DNA from 2 places in the Streptomyces sp. NPDC056738 genome. Region 2 is predicted to be linked to the other one. Evidence: riboswitches for the same ligand, from Rfam matches in the RefSeq annotation. Region 2 holds a riboswitch; the other holds the start of a gene.
What was found. Region 2 has a riboswitch for glycine ahead of gcvP (aminomethyl-transferring glycine dehydrogenase). Riboswitches for the same ligand answer to the same signal wherever they lie in the genome.

Region 1: it holds a riboswitch for glycine, as region 2 does, so the genes downstream of both, gcvT (glycine cleavage system aminomethyltransferase GcvT) here and gcvP (aminomethyl-transferring glycine dehydrogenase) in region 2, are expected to answer to the same signal.

Annotation. Positions count from the first base shown of each region.
Region 1 covers NZ_JBHTZF010000011.1:310,778-319,152, reverse strand. The annotation lists gene ACFRIC_RS28225 (L-serine ammonia-lyase) at 1-751, opposite strand, end outside; gene glyA (serine hydroxymethyltransferase) at 915-2,174, opposite strand; gene gcvH (glycine cleavage system protein GcvH) at 2,186-2,563, opposite strand; gene gcvT (glycine cleavage system aminomethyltransferase GcvT) at 2,746-3,864, opposite strand; glycine riboswitch at 4,010-4,106, opposite strand; gene ACFRIC_RS28205 (AAA family ATPase) at 4,282-4,950, shown strand; gene ACFRIC_RS28200 (enhanced serine sensitivity protein SseB) at 5,014-5,787, shown strand; gene ACFRIC_RS28195 (enhanced serine sensitivity protein SseB C-terminal domain-containing protein) at 6,015-6,815, shown strand; gene ACFRIC_RS28190 (ABC transporter permease) at 7,293-8,291, shown strand; gene ACFRIC_RS28185 (ABC transporter substrate-binding protein) at 8,330-8,375, shown strand, end outside.
Region 2 covers NZ_JBHTZF010000028.1:66,656-75,030, reverse strand. The annotation lists gene ACFRIC_RS40970 (MerR family transcriptional regulator) at 30-704, shown strand; gene ACFRIC_RS40965 (DNA polymerase IV) at 774-2,402, shown strand; gene ACFRIC_RS40960 (PRC-barrel domain-containing protein) at 2,599-2,967, opposite strand; glycine riboswitch at 3,082-3,178, shown strand; gene gcvP (aminomethyl-transferring glycine dehydrogenase) at 3,357-6,242, shown strand; gene ACFRIC_RS40950 (DUF5999 family protein) at 6,379-6,585, opposite strand; gene ACFRIC_RS40945 (hypothetical protein) at 6,980-7,564, opposite strand; gene ACFRIC_RS40940 (glutamate--cysteine ligase) at 8,104-8,375, shown strand, end outside.

The DNA.
Region 1 (8,375 bases), on a different contig from region 2:
GCTGGCGGGCGGAGAGGGGGGCGCGGCGCCGGACCTTGAGACCGCCGGGCAGGATGCCCTCGCGGGTCATGCCGCGCGAGACGCAGGCCTGCATCACGCGCCAGATCCCGAGAAGCCCCTCGCGGATCTCCTCCTCGGTGCGCCAGGCCCGCTCGTTCTCCAGCATCAGGGCGGAGATCGACAGACCGGTCTCCTTCGTGAGCCGCAGCAGCTCGTCACCCGTGCGGAACGGGTACTTCAGGACCGTGTCGTCGAGCTTGATGCGGTCCTCGCCCACCGCGTCCTCGTCGACGACGAAGCCGCCGCCCACCGAGTAGTACGTCTTCTCCAGGACGAGGCCGCCCGAGGCGTCGTACGCGAAGATCGTCATGCCGTTGGCGTGGTACGGCAGGGCCTTGCGGCGATGCAGGATCAGGTCGTCGTCGAAGGAGAAGGGGATCTCGTGCTCGCCGAGCAGCCGGATCCGGCCCGAGCTCTTGATCTTCTCGACCCGCTCGTCGGCGCCCTCCACGTCCACCGTCCGGGGCGAGGCGCCCTCCAGACCGAGCAGCACCGCCTTGGGGGTGCCGTGGCCGTGGCCGGTCGCTCCCAGGGAGCCGTACAGCTCGGCGCGTATCGAGGCGACCGGGGCCAGCAGGTCCTCGTTGCGCAGCCGCCGCGCGAACATGCGCGCGGCGCGCATCGGGCCCACCGTGTGGGAGCTGGACGGGCCGATGCCGATCGAGAACAGGTCGAAGACCGAGATGGCCACGGGAACTCCTTGCTGGTTTCGCCGGACGCCGTTGTCCGGCAGAGGTGGTGCGGGACTGCATGGAACGGGGCACCGCGCTCTGCTTCCAGTGTGCGCGGTGCCCCGGATGTCCGTACGAAAACAACCGTACGGGGTGAAAACGCAGGACAGAAACCCTGCGGAACTACTTCAGGCCGGGGTACAACGGGTGCTTGTCGGCCAGAGCGGACACCCGGGCCTTCAGCGCGTCCACGTCGTACGACGGCTTCAGCGTCTCGGCGATGACGTCCGCGACCTCGGTGAAGTCCTCGGCCGTGAAGCCGCGGGTGGCGAGGGCGGGCGTGCCGATGCGCAGGCCCGAGGTGACCATCGGCGGGCGCGGGTCGTTCGGGATGGCGTTGCGGTTGACCGTGATGCCGACCTCGTGGAGGCGGTCCTCGGCCTGCTGTCCGTCCAGCGCGGAGTTGCGCAGGTCCACCAGGACCAGGTGCACGTCCGTGCCCCCGGACAGGACGTCCACGCCGACGGCCTTCACGTCGTCCTGGACGAGACGCTCCGCCAGGATGCGCGCGCCGTCGAGCGTCCGCTGCTGGCGCTCCTTGAAGTCGTCCGAGGCGGCGACCTTGAAGGAGACGGCCTTGGCCGCGATCACGTGCTCCAGCGGACCGCCCTGGAAGCCCGGGAAGACCGAGGAGTTCAGCTTCTTCGCGAAGTCCTTCTTCGCGAGGATGATGCCGCCGCGGGGGCCGCCGAGCGTCTTGTGCGTGGTGGAGGTGACCACGTCCGCGTACGGGACCGGGTTCGGGTGCAGACCCGCCGCGACCAGACCCGCGAAGTGGGCCATGTCGACCCACAGGAAGGCGCCGGCCTCGTCCGCGATGCGGCGGAACTCGGCGAAGTCGAGCTGACGCGGGTAGGCGGACCAGCCCGCGATGATGACCTTCGGGCGGTGCTCCTTGGCGAGCCGCTCGACCTCGGCCATGTCGACCAGGCCGGCCTCGTCCACGTGGTACGCGACCACGTTGAACTGCTTGCCGGAGAAGTTCAGCCGCATCCCGTGGGTCAGGTGGCCGCCGTGCGCAAGGTCCAGGCCGAGGATGGTGTCGCCGGGCTGGGCCAGCGCGAACAGCGCGGCCTGGTTGGCGGACGCGCCCGAGTGGGGCTGGACGTTGGCGTACTCGGCGCCGAACAGGTCCTTGACCCGGTCGATGGCGATCTGCTCGGCCACGTCGACGTGCTCGCAGCCGCCGTAGTAGCGGCGGCCCGGGTAGCCCTCGGCGTACTTGTTGGTCAGGACCGAGCCCTGGGCCTCCATGACCGCGACCGGAGCGAAGTTCTCCGAGGCGATCATCTCCAGCGTGGACTGCTGGCGGTGCAGCTCGGCGTCGACGGCGGCGGCGACGTCGGGGTCGAGCTCGTGCAGGGGGGTGTTCATGAGAGACATGCGGTGACTCCTCAGCCGGCGGTGAACGCGGTGTACTCGTCGGCGGACATCAGGTCCTCGGGCTCGCCGGCGACGCGGACCTTGAACAGCCAGCCGCCCTCGAAGGGCGCGGAGTTCACCAGGGCCGGGTCGTCCACGACGTCCTGGTTGGCCTCGACGACCTCGCCGTTCACCGGGGAGTACAGGTCGCTGACCGACTTGGTCGACTCCAGCTCGCCGCAGGACTCGCCCGCGGCCACCGTGTCACCGACCTCCGGGAGCTGGGCGTAGACGACGTCGCCGAGCGCGTTGGCCGCGAACTCGGTGATGCCGACCGTCGCGACGCCGTCCTCGGCGACCGACAGCCACTCGTGCTCCTTGCTGTAACGCAGCGTCTGGGGGTTGCTCATGACCTGAATTCTCCTGTACGCGGTGGAGTGCTGATGGAGGGAAGCGTGGGTGACCGGGCCGATGTGCCCAGGGTCACGTCCGGCACCCGGCGGGCGCCCGCCGGTGCCGGCGCCTCGGGGGCGTCCGCCGGGGGCGGCGCCCGGAAGGCGTCCGTGTCATGTCCGGCCCGTGCGGGCCAGTGTCACTTCTGGCGCTTGTAGAACGGCAGCGCCACGACCTCGTACGGTTCGTGGCTGCCCCGGATGTCCACGCCCACACCACCGGTGCCCGGCGCGGCGTGCGCGGCGTCGACGTACGCCATCGCGATCGGCTTGCCCAGCGTGGGGGAGGGGGCGCCGGAGGTGATCTCGCCGATCACCTGGCCGTCGGCCACGACCGCGTACCCGGCGCGCGGCACCCGGCGGCCCTCGGCGACCAGGCCGACGAGGATCCGCGGCGGGTTCTGCTCGGCGCGGGCGGCGGCCTGCTCCAGAGCCGCGCGGCCCACGAAGTCGCCGTCCTTCTCGAACTTCACGACCCGGCCGAGGCCGGCGTCGAAGGGGGTCAGCGAGGTGGTCAGCTCGTGCCCGTACAGCGGCATGCCCGCCTCCAGGCGCAGCGTGTCGCGGCAGGACAGACCGCAGGGGACGAGACCGGCCGGGGTGCCCGCGTCGGTGAGCGCCTGCCACACCTTCTCGGCGTCGGCGGGGGCGACGAACAGCTCGAAGCCGTCCTCGCCGGTGTAGCCGGTGCGGGCGATCAGGGCCGGGACGCCGGCCACGGTGCCCGGCAGTCCCGCGTAGTACTTCAGGCCGTCGAGGTCGGCGTCGGTGACCGCCTTGAGGATGCCGGGGGACTCGGGGCCCTGCACGGCGATCAGCGCGTACGCGTCACGGTCGTCGCGCACCACGGCGTCGAAACCGGCGGCGCGCTCGGTGAGGGCGTCCAGCACCACCTGGGCGTTGGAGGCGTTGGCCACGACCATGTACTCGTGCTCGGCCAGGCGGTAGACGATCAGGTCGTCCAGGATGCCGCCGTCCTCCTGGCAGATCATGGTGTAGCGGGCGCGGCCGACGCCGACGGTGGCGATGTTGCCGACCAGCGCGTGGTTCAGGAGGGCCGCCGCCTGCGGTCCGGTGACGGTGATCTCGCCCATGTGGGAGAGGTCGAAGAGTCCGGCCTTCGTGCGGACGGCGAGGTGCTCGTCGCGCTCCGAGCCGTAGCGCAGGGGCATGTCCCAGCCCGCGAAGTCGGTCATGGTCGCGCCGAGCGAACGATGCAGGGCATCGAGCGCGGTGTGACGGGGTGCGTTGCTGCTCATCGGTCTGGCTCCCAGGGCATGACGGCGAGGTCGTTCCTCCCCATCTGTCATCGGAACCTGAGAGGTTCATCAAGACCCCACGAAACGGTGGTCCTGACTTGCACCTTGGGTGGAGCCGACGGAGCGGCCCGCTTTTCAGATGTGCCTCGCCCGCGCGGTAACGGTGCCTGAGAGATTCAAGGGAGGGACTTGCTCCTTCGGCGCCCGGGCACACGTACCCAGGACTCTCCCGCGCGGATTCAAGCGGCCGGTATGCAGTTGGCGCGGCCATCATCGCACGCGCTGTCGGATCACGGCAGCCCGCCATCTGTGACCGTGCTGTGGCAGTCCGCGCATGAAATGGGGAAGCACCGGGCATTACCTTCTCTTTACACTTGACGGGGATGGGACTCCACACCGAAGGGGAGGACGGTCACGGTGAACAGGACCAGGGCGTACGCGACGACCTCGGGTCTCGCACTGCCCGAGCAGCCCGGCGCACCGGCCCGCGAGGCGCGGGGCGGGCGTCCCGCGGCCGTCGTGCGGGACCTCCGTGACCGGGTCGGGCACAGTCCGCACGGTCTGCGCTTCGGGACGCACGACGTGGTGGTGGTCAGCGGGCTGCCGGGCAGCGGCAAGTCGACGCTGATGCGGCGGGCCGTGCGGGGCGCGCGCGTCGACTCCCAGGACACCCGCGACCGCTGGGACGGCCGGATGTCCGGGCTGCTGCCGTACGCGCTCTACCGCCCCCTCGTCCGCCTCGCGCACTACGCGGGCCTGCGCCGCGCCCTGCGCGGGGGCGGCGGGGTCGTCGTGCACGACTGCGGTACACAGGCCTGGGTGCGCCGCTGGCTCGCCCGCGAGGCCCGGCGCCGCGGCGGGGCGCTGCACCTGCTGCTGCTCGACGTCACGCCCGCCGCCGCGCTGGCCGGCCAGCGCGAGCGCGGCCGGGGCGTCTCGCGCTACGCCTTCGCCCGGCACCGCGGCGGGGTCGCCCGGCTGCTGCGCTCCGCCGAGCGGGGAGACCTGCCCGAGGGGTGCGGCTCGGCGGTGCTGATCGACCGCGACGCGGCGGACGTGCTGCACAGGATCGACTTCGGCCACTGACCGGCCGCGGCGGCCCACTAACCTTTCCAGCCGGAACAACGGTTCGAAGCGGACGGTAGACAGATGGACTTTCCGGCACAGGCGCACCCCCATCCGCACGGCGGCTGGCCCGGCAACGAGCTGGAGGAGGTGTTGTCCTCCGCCCTCGGCGTGCCCGGCCCCTCGGCGGCCGCCCGCATCGTCGAGGTGCTCGGCCGCAGCTTCGTGTGGGTGCCGCTGCCCAACGGCGGCGGCCCGCAGAGCGGTCCGCTCGATCTGCCCACGATGGACATCGGCGGCCAGGTCTACGTCCCCGTCTTCAGCTCCGAGGAGCAGTTCCGCCAGGTCGTCGGCGGTCACATGTCGTTCACGATCGCGCCCGCCGTGGAGTTCGCCCGCGGACTGCCCCCGCAGGCCGGCATCGTGGTGAACCCGGACGGCGTGGTCGGCGTGCCGCTGCCGCCGCCGGCCGTGGCCGAGCTGTGCCGGGCCGGGCGGACCGAGCTGGACGGGTCGGCGAGCGGGGGCCGTGTGCGGCTCTTCGAGCCCGACTGGCAGGACGATCCGATGGACTTCCTCGCCGCGGCCTCGGCGGAGTTCGCCGCGACCGGTGTCGTCCTGAGCGCGCGGCGCTGTCTGGCCAGCATCGAGGGCGACGAGCCGGTGATGTTCATCGGCGTCGAACTCGCGGCGTGGGAGGGCGACGCGCGCGCCCTGCCCCTGGACGCCCTGGGCCGCGCCCTCGGCCGGGTTCCGGTGAACATCGCGGTGAACCTGGTTCTCCTCGACGTGGCGCAGGACCCGGTCGGTGACTGGATGCGGGCGCAGGTGCGGCCCTTCTACCAGCACGGTCACTGAACGGAGCGGCCCGCGGGGGTGCCCCGAGGGGCCGCACACCCGCCGCGTGGGGCCCCGGGCCGCCCCGCGTGGCGGTTCCCGGCTCTCGACTGCTTCCCCCGGCGGAGCGCGATCGCCGCATAAGCTGGTTTCATGGCCTGGTCGAGGTGTTGACGCATGCCGGTGACCGGTACCTCGGGCGTAAGGGATGAGTTCGTCGTGAATTGTTCGCGAAGGGGCGGTTGAGGGTGAGCGCGTCGGGCACGGCCGCGGCCGGGCAGGTCGAGCACATGCTGCGCCAGGTGACTCCCGGGCGTTACGACGCCTACGAGGCGCTCCTTCGCGCGCTCGCGACCCCGTCGTCCGGCCAGGTGTGGATGCTGCTGTGGCACGGCCAGGCCGGCTCCCCGGACGCCCAGTACGGGAACATGCAGGTGGACGGCTTCGGTTACGCGCCCTGCGTCACCTCCGCGCAGGAGCTCTCGGCCAGTGGCTGGAACCGCAGTTACGAGGTCGTGGACGGGCTGGACGTCGCCCGCACCCTGTACCCGGACCACTTCGGCCTGTGGCTCAACCCGCACGCCCCGAACGGCGGCCTCGGCATCCCGTGGCTGGATCTGCGCCGGATCGCCACGGGCCTGGAGCGCCAGCCCGCGGGCCCGCTGCGGCTGTCCGAACCGGCCATCGAGATCCCGCAGTTCTACGCCCTGCTCACGCAGAACGCCCATCTGACCCCGGCCGTACGGTCGTTGCGCCGGGCCTGGGTCCAACCCACGGTCGGGGCGCCGTATCTGGCCATCGGCCTGGACGTGTACGACACCTCGCCGCCCGCCGTCGACTCGGTGCGGGCGATGATGCAGCAGTCCATCGGCGCGGTTCCGGACGGCCTGCCCGTGTCCACCGTCGCGATGTCGGACGAGTTCGACCCGGTGGCGATGTGGCTGCGTGCGAACGCACGCCCGTTCTACGACCGTGAGGCGCACGGCGCTCCGGCGCAGGCGCCGACCGCGGGTGGTTACGGCTATCCGCCTGCCCGCGGCGGCTACTGAGGGCGTCCCGAATCCCGGACCTGTCGGATGCCAGTGCGAGAACGACTGGCATCATGATTCTGCACACGGCCTTCACGAGGCGTGCGTTCCATACTGCTGACCTGCGGGGAAGCCGACTGATGTGCCGATTGTCCCGTTTTGGCGGGACTTCTGATCCAAAAGACCCTTTCACGGCTTTTCGGCTCAATTGGCAGTCGTCCGGCTCCCGTTACCCACTGTTCGGATAACGGAATCCCCCAACAAGCATCACGGTTGCGCATACTTTCTCCATGAAGCCTGGCAACTGATCGTGGCGGCACTGAAGACTCGCCCATCAGACACGGGGTCGTTCGATCCTGTGAGCGAGTGCAAGCCGAATCATCAGCCGGGTCACCGGACCGCACCATCTGCGGTCAACTTCCCGGCGAGCAAGTGAACCAAGCCGCAGACAGCGGCAGTCGTAGGCCGGTCACCACCGGCGAGAGGGGTCGGGTCACTGTGACCGCACCGATCGAGACCACCGCGGCGGCAACGGAAGCGCAGCCTGAGGCTGTGCTTGCCGGAGCCGACAAGGGGCGGATCGAGGGCCGTTCCCTGGGGCAGATCGCCTGGACGCGCTTCAAGCGTGACAAGGTGGCGGTCGCCGGCGGTGTCATCGTCGTACTGCTCATCCTGATGGCCATCCTCGCCCGCCCCATCCAGTCGATGCTGGGGCTGGACCCGAACGCCTTCCACCAGGACCTGATCGACGCCAACACCTCGCTGCCCAAGGGCGGGATGGGCGGCATGAGCGCCGACCACCCGCTCGGTGTGGACCCGAAGTTCGGCCGCGACCTCGCCACCCGCCTCCTCGAGGGCTCCTGGGTGTCCCTGGTCGTCGCCTTCGGCGCCACCATCCTGTCGAACGTGATCGGCGCGATCCTCGGTGTCGTCGCGGGCTTCTACGGCGGGCGGGTCGACTCGATCATCAGCCGCCTGATGGACACCTTCCTCGCCTTCCCCCTCCTGCTCTTCGCGATCGCCATCTCGGCCACCCTCCAGGGCGGCGCGTTCGGCCTCGAAGGGCTTCCGCTCCACCTGAGCGTGCTGATCTTCGTGATCGGCTTCTTCAACTGGCCCTACCTGGGCCGGATCGTGCGTGGCCAGACGCTGGCCCTGCGCGAGCGGGAATTCGTGGACGCCTCCCGGGGCATGGGCGCCAAGGGCCCGTACATCCTGTTCCGGGAGCTGCTGCCCAACCTGGTCGGCCCGATCATCGTCTACTCGACGCTGCTCATCCCGACCAACATCCTCTTCGAGGCTTCCCTCAGCTTCCTCGGTGTCGGCATCCAGCCCCCGCAGGCATCCTGGGGCGGCATGCTCCGTGAAGCGGTCACCTACTACGAGGTCGACCCGCAGTTCATGATCGTGCCCGGCCTCGCCATCTTCGTGACCGTCCTCGCCTTCAACCTTCTGGGCGACGGTCTCCGCGACGCTCTCGACCCGCGCAGCCGCTGATGCCTGACGGACACCGAGAGATCACCAAGTTTCCGACAATGGAGGGGAACCCGCCCATCATGCGTAGGTCAACGCTGGCCGCCA
Region 2 (8,375 bases):
GAGAAGGCAGGTCAAGGACGGAGGTCGGCGTGAGAAGCAGCGGCGACGGTACGGCTGGGGGTGCTCCCGGACACGGTCCGGGAGAGAGCGGCCCGTACCCTCCCCCAAGCTCTCGGCTCGGCTCGAGCAGGGGGCGCCCCCATCACGGCAGCGCGGCCGAACAGGTTCCGGTCCGGCCGGCAGCAGTGCCCGACGAGGGAGGGACGGTTCCCGAGGAGGTCGGTTACCGAGGACCCACGGCGTGCGCCGCCGCGGGCATCACCTACCGACAGCTCGACTACTGGGCGCGGACCGGACTGGTCGAGCCCAGCGTGCGTCCCGCCTACGGGTCGGGGACGCAGCGCCTCTACAGCTTCCGGGACGTGGTGGTCCTCAAGATCGTCAAGCGGTTCCTCGACACCGGGGTGTCGCTCCAGAACATCCGCACCACGGTCCAGCACCTCAGGGAGCGCGGTTTCCAGGACCTGGAGCGCATGACGCTCATGAGCGACGGCGCGACGGTCTACGAGTGCACCTCCCCGGACGAGGTCCACGCGCTGCTTCAGGGCGGCCAGGGCGTCTTCGGCATCGCCGTGGGCGTGGTGTGGCGGGACGTCGAGGGGGCTCTGTCCCAGTTGCACGGAGAGCGTGTGGACACCGGCGAGACACTCCTCTCGCACCATCCCGCGGACGAACTGGCGCGCAGGCGCAACCGTGCGGTGTGAGCCGCGTGCGATGACGCGATGCCCCGGTGAGCCGGGGCATTGTCAGTGGCGTAGGGCAGCATCGGAGATGTGAGAACCGCGCCCACGATCCTGCATCTCGACATGGATGCCTTCTTCGCCTCGGCGGAGCAGGCGTCCAAGCCGAGCCTGCGCGGGAAGGCCGTCGTCGTGGGCGGGCTCGGACCCCGCGGAGTCGTCGCCACCGCGTCGTACGAGGCACGCGTCTTCGGGGTGAACTCCGCGATGCCCATGGCCCAGGCCCGCAGGCGCGCACCGAACGCCGCCTACCTCGTGCCGCGCTTCGGGTTGTACCGAGAGATCAGCGAGCAGGTGATGGCGCTGCTGCGGGCCCTGTCGCCTCTGGTTGAGCCGCTGAGCCTGGACGAGGCGTTCGTGGACCTGGAGGCGGGCGGGGCGGCGTGGGACGAGGCGTCGGCGCGGCTGGCGGGCGTCAAACTGCGCGCGGACATCCGGGCCGTCACGGGGCTCACGGGATCGGTGGGTCTGGCGGCCTCCAAGATGCTGGCGAAGATCGCCTCGGAGCAGGCCAAGCCCGACGGTCTCGTCCTGATCGAGCCGGGCACCGAGCGGGCGCTGCTGGGCCCGATGCCGGTGCGGACGCTGCCGGGCGTGGGGCCCGCCACGGGCGACCACCTGCGCCGGGCCGGCATCAACAGCGTCGAGGAGCTCGCCGAGGCGGGCGAGGACGAGCTCGTACGCCTTCTGGGAAAGGCTCACGGGCACGCGCTGTTCGCGATGGCGCTGGCCCACGACGAGCGGCCCGTGGTGGCCGAGCGGGAGACCAAGTCGGTGTCGGTCGAGGACACGTACGACGTGGACATCCACGACCGGGTCCGGGTGGAGCTCGAGGTGCAGCGGCTCGCGGACCGGTGCGTGCGGCGGCTGCGCGGGGCCGGGCTGTCGGGGCGGACCATCGTGCTGAAGGTCCGCCGGTACGACTTCTCGACGCTGACGCGGTCCGAGACGCTGCGGGGGCCCACGGACGACCCCGGGGTCGTCCGGGAGGCCGCCGCCCGGCTGCTGGAGGGCGTGGACACGACGGGTGGCGTCCGGCTGCTGGGGGTCGGTGTCTCCGGGCTCGCCGACTACACGCAGGAGGACCTGTTCGCGCAGGCGCAGGCCGCGGCCGTGGGGGAGCCGGTGGCCGAGGACCATGCCGCGGACGAACCGGCCCAGGCGGCCGCCGTGGCCGAGCCGGCGCCGCCGGCCGAGCGGAGATGGCCCTCCGGGCACGACGTGCGGCATGCCGAGTACGGGCACGGCTGGGTGCAGGGGAGCGGGCTCGGGCGGGTCACCGTGCGGTTCGAGACGCCGTACTCCGGGCCAGGCCGGGTGCGGACCTTCCGGACGGACGATCCGCTGCTCGAACCGGCCGACCCGCTGCCGCTGGTGGAGCGAAGACCCGAGGCGGCCGACGGGGCGCCGTCCGGCCCCGGGGCATCGGGGCCGCAGGGGGCGGAGCAGGGTCCGGAGGCCCAGGGCCCCGCGCCGGCGGCCCAGGCAGGGGCGCGCCACCACGGGACGTCCGTCCAGGAAGCCGGACCCCGGAGCGCCGAGCCGTCCGTCCGGGAAGCCGGAGCTTGGAGCGCCGACCTGCCCGTCCCGGAACCCGGGACTCGGAGCGTCGACCTGTCCCTCCGGGAACCCGGAACCCGGATCGCCGACCTGTCCGTCTGAGAAGCCGGAGCTCGAAGCGTCGACCCGGCCGTCCCGGACCCCGGAGCTCCGACCTGCCCGTCCCGGAAGGCGGAACGCCGAGGCCCCCGTCGTCGGACCCTGAGGTCGGGGCGCGGAGGTCTGGGACGGCCGCCGGCCCGGAAGCTGGGGTGCGGAGCCTCAGGGCCGGGCTGTAGGTGCGGGCGGGATCCCGGGATCAGGGGTCTTCCGAGCCCGCCAGGTGGCCGAAGTCGCGGTCCGGCGGGGGCGGGGACGCCACGTCGAGGCCGTAGTGGTGGTAGAGCTGGAGCTCCTGCTCGGGGGAGAGGTGGCGCCCGACGCCGAAGTCGGGGGCGTCCTTGATCAGGGCCCGGTCGAAGGGGATGCGCAAGGTCCCCTCGACGATCTCGCTGGGCTCCAGGGGCACGAAGGCGTCCCTGCTGAACAGCCCCGTACGTATGGCCGCCCACTCCGGGACGCCGGTCGCGTCGTCGAGGTAGACCTCGTCGATCGTGCCGATCTTGGTGCCGTTGCTGTCGAACGCCTTGCGGCCGATCAGGTTGCGCGGATCGATGTCGGTCTGCACGGTCCCTCCAGTGGTCGCAAACTCATCCGTAAGTACTACAAAAGGGCACTTTTGTGAAGGCGGCCACTCGAAGGCTGTCGTCTTGTCCTCGCTGGTAGGCTGGCAAGCGGCTGCTGATCCCGTGCGGGAGAGTCCTCCGGAATTTCGTCGGAGGCGCCGAAGGAGCAACTCCTCCCCGGAATCTCTCAGGCTCACGTACCGCACGGACGAGGTCACTCTGGAAAGCAGGGCGGGTGTCGATGGCCTCCGCTCTCACCGACGGTGAAAGCCGGGTCGTCCGCGGGACCATCCGGTGAAACTCTCAGGTTGAGATGACAGAGGGGGAGGCCGTCGGGGTACCCGTGCCGGGGTGCCCCTCGAAGGTCGCGTCAGACCAGGAGGCCTCCGCCATGACCGCCCCTCGCATTCCGCTCTCCGAGCTCGAACAGGGAATCCCCTTCGAGCAGCGCCACATCGGACCCGACTCCGAAGCACGGGCCAAGATGCTCGCGCAGGTCGGTTACGGCTCGCTCGACGAGCTGACGGCCGCCGCGGTGCCGGACGTGATCAAGAACGTCGAGGCCCTGAACCTGCCGGCCGCGCGCACCGAGGCCGAGGTACTGGCCGAGCTCCGCTCCCTCGCGGACCGCAACCAGGTGCTCGGTTCCATGATCGGCCTGGGTTACTACGGCACGTTCACGCCGCCGGTGATCCTGCGCAACGTCATGGAGAACCCGGCCTGGTACACCGCGTACACGCCGTACCAGCCGGAGATCTCGCAGGGCCGACTCGAGGCGCTGCTGAACTTCCAGACCGTCGTCGCCGAGCTGTCCGGGCTGCCGACCTCCGGCGCCTCCCTCCTCGACGAGGGCACCGCCGCCGCCGAGGCCATGGCGCTGTCCCGCCGCATGGGCAAGAACAAGAAGGGTCTCTTCCTGGTCGACGCGGACGCGCTGCCGCAGACCATCGCCGTCATAGAGACCCGCGCTGAGCCGACCGGCGTCGAGATCGTCGTCGCCGACCTCGCCGACGGCATCCCGGCCGACCTCGCCGGGCGCGAGATCAACGGCGTGCTGATCCAGTACCCCGGCGCCTCCGGTGCCGTACGCGACATCAAGCCGATCATCGAGCAGGCGCACGAGCTGGGCGCCGTCGTCACGGTCGCCGCCGATCTGCTCGCCCTGACCCTGCTGACCTCGCCCGGCGAGCTCGGCGCGGACATCGCGGTCGGTACGACGCAGCGCTTCGGCGTGCCGATGGGCTTCGGCGGTCCGCACGCCGGATACATGGCGGTCCGCGAGAAGTTCGCGCGCAGCCTTCCCGGTCGGCTGGTCGGCGTGTCCGTGGACGCGGACGGGCACAAGGCGTACCGCCTCGCCCTGCAGACGCGCGAGCAGCACATCCGCCGCGAGAAGGCGACCAGCAACATCTGCACCGCCCAGGTGCTGCTCGCCGTGATGGCCGGCATGTACGCCGTCTACCACGGCCCCGAGGGCCTGAGGACCATCGCGCGGCGTACCCACCGCTACGCCACGGTGCTGGCCGCCGGGCTCACCGCCGGCGGTGTCGACGTCGTCCACGGCGCCTACTTCGACACGCTCACCGTGCGGGTCCCGGGCCGCGCCGCGGCGATCGTCGCCGCCGCCCGCGACAACGGCGTCAACCTCCACCTCGTCGACGCCGACCTGGTGTCGATCTCGTGCGACGAGACGACCACGCGCGAGCAGCTCACCGCCGTGTGGAGCGCGTTCGGTGTCCAGGGCGACGTCGAGGCGCTGGACGCGAGCACCGAGGACACCCTGCCGGACGCGCTGCTGCGCACCGACGCGTACCTCACGCACCCGGTGTTCCACGACCACCGCTCCGAGACGGCGATGCTGCGCTACCTGCGCAAGCTCTCCGACCGCGACTACGCGCTCGACCGCGGCATGATCCCGCTGGGCTCCTGCACCATGAAGCTCAACGCGACCACCGAGATGGAGTCGGTGACCTGGCCCGAGTTCGGGCAGCTCCACCCCTTCGTCCCCGCCGAGCAGGCACAGGGCTACCTGACGCTGATCCACGAGCTGGAGGACCAGCTCGCCGAGGTCACCGGCTACGACAAGGTCTCGCTCCAGCCCAACGCCGGTTCGCAGGGCGAGCTGGCCGGTCTGCTGGCCGTCCGCGGCTACCACCGTGCCAACGGCGACGACCAGCGCACGGTGTGCCTCATCCCGTCCTCCGCGCACGGCACCAACGCCGCCAGCGCCGTGATGGCCGGCATGAAGGTCGTCGTCGTGAAGACCGCGGACGACGGTGAGATCGACGTCCAGGACCTGCGCGCCAAGATCGAGCAGTACCGCGACGAACTGTCGGTGCTGATGATCACGTACCCCTCGACGCACGGTGTGTTCGAGGAGCACGTCGCCGACATCTGCGCCCAGGTGCACGAGGCCGGCGGCCAGGTCTACGTCGACGGCGCCAACCTGAACGCCCTGGTGGGTCTCGCCAAGCCGGGTCACTTCGGCGGCGACGTCTCGCACCTGAACCTGCACAAGACCTTCTGCATCCCGCACGGCGGCGGTGGCCCCGGCGTCGGTCCGGTCGGTGTGCGCGCCCACCTGGCGCCGTACCTCCCGAACCACCCGCTCCAGCCCGAGGCCGGTCCCGAGACGGGCGTCGGCCCGATCTCGGCCGCTCCCTGGGGCTCCGCGGGCATCCTGCCCATCTCCTGGTCGTACGTCCGTCTGATGGGCGGCGAGGGCCTCAAGCGCGCCACGCAGGTGGCCGTCCTGTCCGCCAACTACATCGCCAAGCGCCTGGAGCCGCACTACCCGGTGCTGTACACGGGCCCCGGCGGTCTGGTCGCGCACGAGTGCATCATCGACCTGCGCCCGCTGACCAAGGCGACCGGCGTCAGCGTCGACGACATCGCCAAGCGCCTGATCGACTACGGCTTCCACGCGCCGACGATGTCGTTCCCGGTGGCCGGCACGCTGATGATCGAGCCGACCGAGTCCGAGGACCTGGGCGAGGTCGACCGGTTCTGCGACGCGATGATCGCGATCCGCGCGGAGATCGAGAAGGTCGGCGGCGGCGAGTGGTCCGTGGACGACAACCCGCTGCGCGGGGCGCCGCACACGGCCGCCGCGCTCGGTGGCGACTGGGAGCACGCGTACAGCCGCGAGGAGGCCGTCTTCCCGGCCGGTGTCTCGGCCGCCGACAAGTACTGGCCGCCGGTGCGCCGCATCGACCAGGCCTACGGCGACCGGAACCTCGTCTGCTCCTGCCCGCCGCTGGACGCCTACGAGGACTGATCAGCGCTCGGCACGCGGACGCCTACGAGGAGTGATCGTCCTCGGACATGCGTCGGGGCCGGTTCGGAGAGTACGTCTCCGGGCCGGCCCCTCGTGTGTCTGGGCGGCCTGTCACGGCCGCCCGGGGTCGTGCGGCTCAGGCGGCCGTCATCACCGGCGCGCCGCCCAGCGGGCGGTGCGGGGCGATGATCTGCCCGTCCGGCAGGAGCTCACCGGTGTCCTCGAAGAGCAGAACGCCGTTGCACAGCAGGCTCCATCCCTGCTCCGGGTGATGCGCCACAAGGCGGGCGGACTCCCGGTCGGCTGATTCGGCTGCGGGACACAGTGGCTGGTGCTGGCACATGGATGGGATCTTTCGCTGGGTCGAGATGTGAGTGATGGCTGTGGTGTCTGTCTTGCGGCTCGAGGTACTCATCGCCGCCCCCCGTTGGTGTGTGGTCTGACCCCAGTGTTGCCCCACGGGCGCCGATCCGCAGGGATTTGAGGGCACCGCTTCTCACAGGTTGATGACGCATCACCCGTGCGGAGGGTTCACCCCAACTGCGCCGTCCTTTCGGGTGGTTCGAGGTGGCCGGATCGGGCTAGTCCGGTTGGGCGTGGAGCGCGTTTCCCCTCGTACGAGCGGCCTTCAGCGCTAACGAGCGAACCCTGCTCCGGGTTCGCGACAGCGCCGTGCCCCGCGGCAGGTTTACCCGTGTGGGGCACGGCTGCGGGGCACGGACGCGAGGATCGGAGGTTCAGGCGGGCGAGCTGAGGAGCGGTGCCGGGGTGACCCGGTGGGTGAGGACCGGCAGCAGTTCGGCGACGAGGTGCGGCCGGTGCGCGGCGATGCCGGGCGGGGCGGGTGCGAGCGGGACGAGGAGGTCGGTGGCGGCCGGATGGCCGGTGGCGCCGTCCGCCGTGCAGTCGCCGTGCAGCCAGAGCGTCAGCATGTACAGCTCCGGCACGGACAGCAGCCGTGCCTGGTAGGGCTGTTGCATGGTCTCGGCCTGTCGCAGGGCGCGTTCGGTGGCGGCGATGTACGGGCCCTCGAAGAAGCGCGAGAAGGCCCAGCCGTCCGGGGTCAGCATGGTGTCGGCGGCGGCCACCGCGCGGTCGCCGCTACGGATGAGGAAACGCCACCCGGCGAGCCGGGTGGCGGAGGCGCCCGCGGGGGTGATGCGGTCCAGGACGTGGACGGGCAGCGGGAGTTCGGGGGTGACGGGTCCCTGCGCCAGGCGCAGGGACGGGGTACGGGCTTCGCGGACAGCGGTGGGGGAACCGAGTGCCGTGAGTACGGTGCGCAGGGCGGGCGCGGGAGCCGGGGGTACGTGCAGCGGCATGGTGGGTCGCCTCTCATTCGACAGGCACAGTGGCGCGAGGGCGGGGGCGGACGGCGCTGTCAGCTCTCGGGTCAGAGGGGCGAGGGGTCTGGATCTGCCGACAGGGTGTCGCCTGCCGCCGTCACCGTGACGACAGGACCTAGGACCGCGAGCGCCAACTCTCTGCCTCGGTAGCGGAGTTTATACGACGCGTGTTCAGGCGGTGTTTCGTCTAGTCGTCGCGAATTCGAAGAACAAGTCGATATCCGGTCGGCGAAATGCGGGATTCCTCCCGGTTCTGCGCGATCGAAACGCGGTGACCTCGGAATGCTTCGCCCGAGCGGTCGGCCGATTCTCGTCGGCGTTTTTCACGAGATCGTTCCGGCCGGTAAACTTGCTGAATGCTCCATGCCCGGTGAATGTGCCCGGGGCCGATGTCCAGACTAGCGGTCGAAGAGCCCGCGCGGGACGTTATGGATCGTGTTGCCTGGGCATCATCCCCCGTGACCCGGGACGCCAGGGCCGTAACTCGGCCTGCCCATCCGAGGAGGGACACTTCGATGGGGGAGAAGGTCGTGGCAGGGACGTTCGGCCTGTCCGATCGGCAGCGCCACCGCGACAAGCTCCGACAGTGTCTGACGGGGCTGGAGCGACTGCTGGAGGAGAAGAGGTTCGACCGTCCGAAGAACCTGATGGGCCTGGAGATCGAATTGAATCTCGCGGGTCCTGACGGCATGCCCAGAATGATGAACGGGCAGGTTCTCGAAAGGATTGCGAGCCGCGACTTCCAAACAGAACTCGCCATGTTCAACCTGGAAGTCAACATAGCCCC